3 regions of the Mesorhizobium sp. LNHC232B00 genome follow, and region 3 is predicted to be linked to each of the others. Evidence: riboswitches for the same ligand, from Rfam matches in the RefSeq annotation. Region 3 holds a riboswitch; each other region holds the start of a gene.
The links. Region 3 has a riboswitch for thiamine pyrophosphate ahead of thiB (thiamine ABC transporter substrate binding subunit). Riboswitches for the same ligand answer to the same signal wherever they lie in the genome.
Positions count from the first base shown of each region.

Region 1: linked by a shared signal. The riboswitch ahead of X743_RS143300 (YkoF family thiamine/hydroxymethylpyrimidine-binding protein) and the one ahead of thiB (thiamine ABC transporter substrate binding subunit) in region 3 are both predicted to bind thiamine pyrophosphate.
Region 2: linked by a shared signal. The riboswitch ahead of thiC (phosphomethylpyrimidine synthase ThiC) and the one ahead of thiB (thiamine ABC transporter substrate binding subunit) in region 3 are both predicted to bind thiamine pyrophosphate.

Region 1 covers NZ_AYWP01000030.1:73,437-76,706, forward strand. The annotation lists gene X743_RS143310 (ABC transporter ATP-binding protein) at 1-136, opposite strand, end outside; gene X743_RS143305 (ABC transporter permease) at 133-885, opposite strand; gene X743_RS143300 (YkoF family thiamine/hydroxymethylpyrimidine-binding protein) at 995-1,603, opposite strand; TPP riboswitch at 1,594-1,707, opposite strand; gene X743_RS143295 (hypothetical protein) at 1,892-2,206, shown strand; gene msrA (peptide-methionine (S)-S-oxide reductase MsrA) at 2,276-2,794, opposite strand; gene X743_RS143285 (hypothetical protein) at 2,985-3,260, opposite strand.
Region 2 covers NZ_AYWP01000036.1:36,831-40,100, reverse strand. The annotation lists gene thiC (phosphomethylpyrimidine synthase ThiC) at 1-1,282, opposite strand, end outside; TPP riboswitch at 1,386-1,502, opposite strand; gene X743_RS141620 (acetyl-CoA carboxylase biotin carboxylase subunit family protein) at 1,726-3,030, opposite strand.
Region 3 covers NZ_AYWP01000061.1:9,406-12,675, reverse strand. The annotation lists gene X743_RS138075 (ABC-F family ATP-binding cassette domain-containing protein) at 1-462, opposite strand, end outside; gene X743_RS138080 (thiamine diphosphokinase) at 464-1,108, opposite strand; TPP riboswitch at 1,195-1,309, shown strand; gene thiB (thiamine ABC transporter substrate binding subunit) at 1,353-2,351, shown strand; gene thiP (thiamine/thiamine pyrophosphate ABC transporter permease) at 2,600-3,270, shown strand, end outside.

The DNA.
Region 1 (3,270 bases), on a different contig from region 3:
ACAGCGTCGACTTGCCGGCGCCCGAAGGCCCGAGGATCGAGACGAATTCGCCGGCACCGACGTTGAGCGAAATGTCGGCAAGCACGTCGAGCCCGCCAAACGCCTTGCGCACATGTCGCAAATTAAGCCGGCTCATCTTCGCGCCGCCTTTGCCGCGGCTTGCTTGCCCGCGGCCCGTTCCCAGGGCATGGCAAAGCGCTGCAGCAGCACCGTCAATCCGAACAGGATGAGAGTAAGCGCGGCGCTGACGCCGACGGCGGCCAGCACCAGGTCGGGGCGAAAATTGTTCTTGGCGTTGAGCATGTAGATGCCCAGCCCTTTGGCGGCACCCGCATATTCGGCGAAAATGGCGCCTACGACGGCATAGGTGATGGAGATCCGCAGGCCAGCGAAGAAATATGGCAGCGCCGAAGGCAGCCGCGCCAGCACGAAGACGCGCCAGCGCCCTGCCCCCATGGCGCGTAGCATCTGGCCGATCTCGGGCTCGGTTGCCTCGTAGCCCTCGACCAGCGCCACCAGCATCGGGAAGAAGGTAACCAGCGCCACCAGCATGATCTTGGGCGCCAGCCCGAAGCCGAACCACAGCACCACCAGCGGCGCGATCGCAACCAGCGGCAAGGTCTGGCTGACGATGAAGACGGGAAAAAGCGCGCGCCGCAGCGGCTGGAAGAAGTCGACCAGCATCGACAGCGCGAAAGCGGCGCTGAGTGAAAAGACGAAACCGATGAGCGTGGCGCGGATAGTGGGAACTGCGTTGTCGACCAGCGCGTCACGATTGAGCATCGCCTGCTCAAAGACACGTGAGGGCGCCGGCAGCGTCGTCGGCTTAATGCCGGAATAGGTAGCGTAGAGTTCCCAGGCCACGAGCAGCAGCCCGACCGACATTATGGCCGGCACTGCCTTGGCGAGGATGCCCGCGAGGTGACGCGGCCGGTTGAATGACGATGAGACCACGAGAGGACAACCTTGACGGTCGCGCATCGGCGCGAGCGGTTCAGACAGCGGTGGGGCTGTTGGCGGAAACCGTGACGTCGAGGGTTACATGGCCGGCACCCGGCCCGAAGCGGCAGAAAGCTTCGTTGAGCGCCGAAAAGATCGCGCCCGTATCGCCGCGCAGTTTGGTGCAGAAATTCTTGGAGCGATCGTAGACGCCGGACTGTTTCAAGAAATCGATGCAACCATAGATCTCGTCCATGTGGTCGCCGGTACCCATCACATAAAGCGAGAATTGCGCCGCCGCCGGCTGGCCGGTGGCGACCGCGCCATGCACGGCTGCGATGGCGGCTTCCTTGCGCGGGCCGAGCGGCCCGACAGGCCCGCCGAAGGCCTCGGAGCGGCAGATCGGATCGTCCGGCTCGCCTGGGCAGCCACGCGAAATGGCGGCTGACAAAACGCAATGCTTGCCGCTGCGCGCGGCCTCCACGAACAGGTCGCGCAGAGCCGGGAACAGCACTTCGGGCGGCCCGACCAGCAAGGTCGAGATGTCGTCGGTCTCGATCCTGAGCCGGTCACGATAGGGATCGAGCGCACCGAGCGCGCCCAAAATGACGCCGACGAAATCGTCGGCCATGGGATATAGGGAAATCTGTGCGCCTGAAAACATAGCCCGCCTCGCTCCGCTGGTATTACCCAGATCAGCTTCTAGGGTCTGTGGGCTTGCCGCCCCCGTCTCAGCCCCGACCGTACGGAGCACCCCTGTGGATGGGCGCGTTAAAGCACCATTCGACCGATTGGGGAAGCCGTTTTTTTCAGCGAACTGCGCCAAAAGCATTGCGCCAGAGCGGGAGCGGTTGGCTCCGCCGGCGCGAGAATTTATCGGGAACCTTCACCAGACCGAGCGGTTGTCCTACCAGTCGCTACGCGACGAGTTCACAGAAAATGGAGACAAACCATGTTCATGAGAATCCTCGCAGCTTCGACGCTCACCATCGGCTTGGCGACATCGGCCATGGCGCAGAGCAATGGCACAAGCGGCACCGACGGAGCCGGTAGCGGCAGGTCGGTCACGGTCGATCCTAATACGCCAGCTTCGCCGAACACGGTCGACCCGTCGGTGACCAACAGCACGACTGGCACGCTGGATGATATGAATTCCAACGCGGATCGGAATTGCCCTGCCCATCCACAGGGCGCGCAGTCCGATGCCAATGGCACGTCGCCGGGCACCACAGCGCCGACGGTTAACGACAACCATTGCGGCAAGTAGGATTTGCAATGAGAAGAAGCCGCGGAGCGCTCGCTCCGCGGCTTCTGAAATCCTGTCGTATGGCTGAATCTATGGCACCGCTTTTTCTCGAACCGGCAGCTTCCAGCCTGGCCTGACGAAATGGCAGGTGTAGCCGTTGGGATATTTCTCCAGATAATCCTGATGCTCCGGCTCGGCCTCCCAGAAGGCACCAGCCGGCGCGACTTCGGTGACGACCTTGCCGGGCCACAGCCCAGAGGCATCCACGTCGGCGATGGTGTCTTGTGCGACGTTCTTTTGCTCGTCGCTGGTATAGTAGATCGCCGAACGGTAACTCATCCCGACATCGTTGCCCTGTCGGTTGCGTGTCGTCGGATCGTGGATCTGGAAAAAACGCTCCAGCAGCGTCCGATAGCTAATCACGGCCGGATCGAAATTGATCTCGATCGCCTCGGCGTGCGTGCCATGATTGCGATAGGTGGCGTTTGGCACATCGCCGCCCGAGTAGCCGACACGAGTCGAGATGACGCCGGGATAGCGCCGTATCAGATCCTGCATGCCCCAGAAACAGCCGCCGGCAAGCACTGCGCGTTCGGTCGAAGTCGCCATGTCACCTCTCCTCAAAAAGCAATTCACGGAAAAACGGACCGCGGTTCCGTCTTGAATTGCACGACAACAAATTGGATTTCCCATAAATGGGCATTGTCGGCGACTTCGTCCAGTCGCCCGAACGCGGCGCCGGCAGTGCGTGCGGCCATGCACCGAAGAAATAGCACGACGCGGAACGGGATCGTGGACTTCAGCTGTGCGGTTGTCCAGTCGGGCCGTCGACAGCAACCGGCAGGCGCGCGCCGGGCGGGATGGCGGCAAAACTGATCGCCACCGGCGGCGCCTCTTGCGACCAGTTGAAAAGGACGGTCTTGACCTGAATGTTGTCCAGCCATGCGTGCAGCTGCGGTGGCACGCGACTGCCCGGCCAAACCATCAGCATGCCGTGGTCGTGCAACCGCTTCGGTGTGATCCAGGGTGCGAACCGCATATCGAGGTCGGTGAAAATCGGGTCCGTTCCGGACACATAGGTTACG
Region 2 (3,270 bases), on a different contig from region 3:
CGCAGACAGCGAGCTGCTTGTCCATGTTCGCCTTGATCTTGTGCATCGGCACGTGGCCGGGGCCCTCGATCATCACCTGGCAATCCTTCGCCCAGGCGATCTGCGTCAGCTCGCCGAGCGTCTCCAACTCGGCGAACTGCGCCGCGTCGTTGGCATCGGCGATCGAGCCGGGACGAAGGCCGTCGCCGAGCGAGAAGGATACGTCATAGGCTCTGGCGATGTCGCAGATCTCCGCGAAGTGCTCGTAGAGGAAGCTTTCCCGGTGATGGTGCAGGCACCATTTTGCCATGATCGACCCGCCGCGCGAGACGATGCCGGTGACCCGGTCGACGGTCAGCGGGATGTAATGCAGCCGCACGCCGGCGTGGATGGTGAAATAGTCGACGCCCTGCTCGGCCTGTTCGATCAGCGTGTCGCGGTACACCTCCCAGGTCAGATCCTCGGCAATGCCGCCAACCTTCTCGAGCGCCTGGTAGAGTGGCACCGTGCCGATCGGCACCGGTGCGTTGCGCACGATCCAGTCCCGGATGTTGTGAATGTTGCGGCCGGTCGACAGGTCCATCACCGTATCGGCGCCCCAGCGAATCGCCCAGACCATCTTTTCGACCTCTTCGGCCATCGACGATGTGACGGCGGAGTTGCCGATGTTGGCGTTGATCTTGACCAGAAAATTGCGACCGATGATCATCGGCTCGCTCTCGGGATGGTTGATGTTGGCGGGAATGATCGCCCGTCCGCGCGCCACCTCGTCGCGGACGAATTCGGGTGTGACGAAATCGGGCAGCATCGCGCCGAAAGCCTCGCCGTCGCGCTCAAGCTTGCCGTGCAGGATCTCGCGACCAAGGTTCTCGCGGATGGCGACGAACTCCATTTCGGGTGTGATGATGCCGGCGCGTGCATAGGCAAGCTGCGTCACCGCCTTGCCTGCTTTGGCCCTGAGCGGTCGGTGGCGGATGGGAAATTCTGGCGTCAGGCGTTCGCCCGTCGCGAAACCGTTGTCCTCCGGCCGGACGTGGCGGCCGTCACAGTCCTCGACATCGCCGCGCGCCAAGATCCATTCGTGGCGAAGCCGGGCCAGGCCTTTTTGGATGCTGGTTTCGACAGCCGGATCGGTATAGGAGCCCGACGGGTCGTAGACGGTGACGGGCGGTTCGCTGGCTGTCGGATGGACGGAGATTTCGCGCATCGGCACCCTGATCTGCGGGTGGATGGCACCGGGCTTGTGGATCTTACGCGAAGCAGGCAGCGGTCCCGTCGACACGGCGGGGGTGAGGGCATTCATCTTGAGGCTCCTTTGCTCATGCATTGGAGACCCAGTTCTGTGCCGGAAGGATGAAAAGACGCTTCTGTCTACCTGCCGAAACAGGACCTCGGGCGTGAACTCCCGCAGAGCGCTTGCACCGTCCCTACGCCAGTATGAACTGGATCAGGTTCAACGGGTCACTGCGCCGCGAAAGCCAGCAGTATCTCAGCCCCTTGCCGGGACTCCCCTGGTGAATGCCTCAAGTTGAACGGGCCGGGGTTGTCTTGTCAAGCGCGTGTTCGTCCTGCGGCGGCGGTGGGCGGCAATCAAATTGGGCCCAAATTGGGCCGACGGCCTCGCCACGGGTCGCGGAGAAGTTCCGCGGGAGGTAGGGCAGGTGTGGCCAAAGCTGCATTTGCCTCGTCAAACTTGATGTGACATTGACGTAGACGGAACTGCTGCGTTTCAAGGATCTTAAGCCGTCAATGCCTGATCGGAACAGAACTGGTGGGCCGCCCGAACGCCCCACAAACATCGTGCTCTCGATCACCTCCTATTGTCGCCGGAAAAGGGGTGATCGACCAATCGATCAAGGCGACCGCTCGCTGAAGGGCGCCCTCGGTTTCAGCACGGCTGGGTGAAGTGGCAATGACATGTCCAATCCAGTCTCGGAAATCCCCCTTCCTGACGATCGGTGTCTTGGGTTCAACATTCAATTTGACCTCGGCCACACCTGATATAGCAGCTGCCTGAGTGTCGCCACCAATCCAGTCCAGGGTGCCATCTTGATCAGGAAGCAGGAATCGCGCGGCCGCAGTATGCGAATGCTTTTTGCGCAGATCCCATTCCTCGCCAATGACAAGCTTGATGTGCTCGGTGACGAGGTCGACACCGTAAGCTAACTGGACCAGTTGAGGGTCGGGCGCGCCACTAAGACGCGGATTGACTTCAATGACAACTGGACCGCGTTTCGTGCACCGGAGTTCAATGTTAGTTGGCCCCCAGCCAAGGCCGAGAGCCCGCAAACAGCTCAGCGAAACATCGGCGATGCGCTCACGCTCCTGATCGGTTAGCAGGGCCGGATATGTCACCTCACGTATGACGAAATGGGGGAGGGGACCAAAGTCATTGGCGCAAATCGCAACGACCTCATTCCCCATAACATTAATGCTATATAACGGGCCCTGTGCGAATTCTTCGACGAGTATTTTCGGTGTAGACCGCCATATGTGCTTTCCGCCCAATAGATAGGTCGTATGTTCGGCTACGTCTTCGAGGCTGCGGCACAATCGGACACCGATGCTGCCGCTGCCTACTGCCGGCTTAAGAATCACGGGCAGGCCGATCTCTGCAGCCGAGCTTTCTACCTCCGCCGCATTCGTTGCCAACCGATAAGCCGGTATTGGAACGCCGGCCTGCGCGAGGAGTTGGCGTTGCTTGAATTTGTCGCAGCTTCGTTCAATCGATTCAGGGTTCGGCCCCGGTAGATCGAAATGCCGGCAAAGCTTGCCAACTGTCGCATAGATCGATTCATGGTCCCCGGCAAAGCCAGTAATGCCAGCAATGTCGTGGGTAGCACGCAGCCGCGAACATTCGCGGACCAACGCTTCGAGATTGCCAGTGTCGACACGGATTGCCTCAACGTTTTCCGCCGAAAGATAGTCGTACCGAGGTGGATCAGCCGTCAGAGTAATTGGATGAAGACCAAGACACTGAGCCGCTTGGACGTATAGCTGACCAGTACCCCTATGGCCTTCGACCAATATGAGCGCTCTTCTTCTTACCATTGCTGTTAATCCCGATGTTGCGTGCTGGCGGCGGTCCGAGGGTAACCGGCGTCACTTTTATGGCCGTGCCGGACCTCAGACTCGCGGTGCCGTACCATTGTCAACGACTGACGGTTGTAAAAATCTTGTAAATTGATTTGAAGGATCTGTTGCAGCGTTGTTGATTAGGGCGGCGTCGGAGGCTTGCTCCGTTCACACCAGGTTAGCTGGGGTTGGTGTGTGATCCCGTGGGCCTGGGCG
Region 3 (3,270 bases):
GACCGACAGGTCGAGATGGTTGGTCGGCTCATCAAGCAGCAGGATGTCAGGTTCCGGCGCCATGACGCGGGCAAGGGCAGCGCGCCTGGCCTCGCCGCCGGACAGATCGTTCGGCCGCTCCTCGCCCGACAGGCCGAGATGCTCCATCAGATAGCTGGCGCGGTAGGGATCATCGGCGGGGCCGAGGCCTGCCTCGACATAGGCGCGGACCGTCGCGAAGCCTTCCATGTCGGGCATCTGCGGCAGATAGCGCACGGTCGCCGAAGGCTGGCGGAACACCTCGCCGTCCTGGGGTTCGATCAGGCCGGCGGCGATCTTGAGCAACGTCGACTTGCCCGAGCCGTTGCGGCCGACCAACGCGATCTTGTCGCCGGCCGAAGCGGTCAAGGCGGCGCCATCGAGCAGCGGCGTGCCGCCGAAGGTCAGTTTTATCCCGTCGAGATTGAGAAGAGGCGGGGCCATGTCAGCTTTCGGGCAAGGGATAGGGATGAGCGAGCAGCAGCGCGCGGCCATGGCCGAGCGCGATTTCGAGGCCGCCCCTGACCTCGTTGGAGATGGTCAGCGATGAACCGAAGGCCACCTCGACATGGTTCAGCGGCCATTTGGCGCCGGTGACGGTCAGGCCGGCAAGGTCTGAAAAGCCGAGGATCGAAAACAGCGTGCCGTCGGCATAGTCGAAGCCTGTCTTTCTCAACAGCAAGGGTACGCCTTCCTGGGCGCCGCTGGTCAGCACCACTCCGGTGCCGGTCTCGGCCAGCCGCAGGGCGAGCGACAGATGCAGGAAAGCATGGTCGGCCCGTTTGCCGCCGAAAGCGCCTGCCAGCACCAGGCGGGTCGCGCCGCGCGCGAGCGCGGCGGCGATCGCCAGTTCGCCATCGGTCTTGTCCTTCTCCGGCGGAAAGGTTTGGCGGGGCACGGCGGCCAGATCGTCAGGCAGATTGGCCGGCACCGAATCGAAATCACCCACCCAGAGTTCCGGGACAAGGCCGAGCAGCTGCGCATGGCTCATGCCGGCGTCGGCGGCGATCACGCGGCAGCCTTCGATCTGGCGGTCGAGCCGCGGCGTGCGGATGAGATCGCCGCCAAGCAGGATGGTGAATGTGCTCATATCGTGTGGCCCTTACCAGCCCGACACGCGAAACGGAAGGCGGCAAACTCCACTTGCGCGGTTCATTGGCCCGGCCTATGTGTCGAAACGCTCTAACGGGGTGCCGGACGCGATCTTCGCGGACCGGCTGAGAGGCAGTCTCGCCAACCCGCTGAACCTGATCCGGTTTGTACCGGCGGAGGGATTAGACGTTTCGGACAGTCCGACGCCTCAATTCCTTTCAACTCGAACGAAGGAGGCGCCGATGCGCACGCTTTTATACTCTCTTGTCTCGGCAGCGGTTCTGGCGCTGTCCGGGCCGGCCTTGGCCAAGGACAAGCTCACCGTCTACACCTATGAAAGCTTCACCGCCGATTGGGGTCCAGGCCCCGTGGTGAAGAAGGAATTCGAGGCCGAATGCGGCTGCGATGTCGAGTTCGTCTCGGTCGCCGACGGCGTGGCGCTGCTCAATCGCGTCAAGCTCGAAGGGGCCTCGACCAAGGCCGATATCGTGCTCGGCCTCGACACCAATCTCACCGCCGACGCCAAGGCCACCGGCCTGTTCGTGCCGCATGGCGCGGTCAGCGACGTCGATGTGCCGGGCGGCTGGAGCGACGATACTTTTGTCCCCTTCGACTATGGCTATTTCGCCGTCGTCTATGACACGCAGAAGCTGAAGACACCGCCCAAGAGCCTGAAGGAACTGGTCGAGGGCAGTGCCGACGACAAGATCGTCATCCAGGATCCGCGCACCTCGACGCCCGGCCTCGGCCTGATTTTGTGGGTCAAGTCGGTCTATGGCGACAAGGCGCCGGAGGCCTGGGCCAAGCTCAAGGCGAAGGTGCTGACGGTGACGCCGGGCTGGAGCGAGGCCTACGGCCTGTTCACCAAGGGCGAGGCGCCGATGGTGCTGTCCTACACCACGTCGCCGGCCTATCACATGATCGCCGAGAACAGCGAGCGCTACCAGGCGGCGTCCTTCGAGGAGGGCGAATACCTGCAGATCGAGGTCGCCGGCATCACCACCACGGGCGCCAAGAACCCGCTGGCTGCAAAGTTCATGGCCTTCATGACCAGCCCGAAATTCCAGGACGCCATCCCCGAGACCAACTGGATGTTCCCTGCCGGCAAGACCGACAAGCCGCTCAACCCGGCCTTCGACAAACTGGTCAAGCCGACCAAGACCTTGCTGTTCAACCCCGAGGAGGTCGCCGCCAACCGCAAAGCCTGGGTGGACGAATGGCTTTCGGTGATGAGCAAGTAGGGTTGAGGCAAACCGAGCGAAGATGATTGCTCTACGGCGCCCCCCTCTGTCCTGCCGGACATCTCCCCCACAACGGGGGAGATCGAACGTCATCGGTGATTTCGCAAATCGCCGACGCTGCAGATATAAGCTAAGCGCGGAAACTGCCAATCTCCCCCCAAGTGGGGGAGATGTCCGGCAGGACAGAGGGGGGCGCCGTAGAGCACAATCCTTTGTAAGTGCCGCGACGCGAAGACAGGCGGTCCAGCGTGCAACGCGCGTCTGACCCCCGCGTCACCGCAGGCATCATCGGGCTCGCCGCGATCGCGCTGCTGATCGGTGGCGCGTTTGCCGGGCTGCTTGTCGAGGGCGCCCACGATCTCACGGGCGCTTGGGCGGCCTTCGATCCCTATCTGCTGCGCGTCGTGCGCTTCACGCTCTGGCAGGCCGCGCTCTCGACACTTCTGTCGGTCATGCCGGCGCTGTTCGTGGCGCGTGCGCTGTCGCGGCACCCGCGCTTCCCTGGCCGCGCCTTCATCCTGCAGCTCTTTGCCGTGCCGCTGGCGTTGCCGGCCATCGTCGCGGCGCTCGGGATCCTGGCGCTTTACGGCCGCGCCGGTTATTTCGCCGGCCTGTTCGGCGCGGTCGGCGGCCAGGGCTGGCCAGGCATTTACGGCCTGTCCGGCATCCTTATCGCCCATGTCTTCTTCAACCTGCCGCTCAGCACGCGGCTGTTCCTCGAGACGCTGCAGACCATTCCTGCCGACCAGTGGCGGCTGGCGAGCCAGCTTGGCATGGGCGCGCGGCCGGCGTTCCGGCTGATCGAATGGCCGACGCTGCGCGCCGCCTTGCCCGGCGTCGCCGGGCTCGTCTTCATGCTCTGCATTACCTCCTTCACCATCGTGCTGACGCTCGGCGGCGGACCAGGCGCGACGACGCT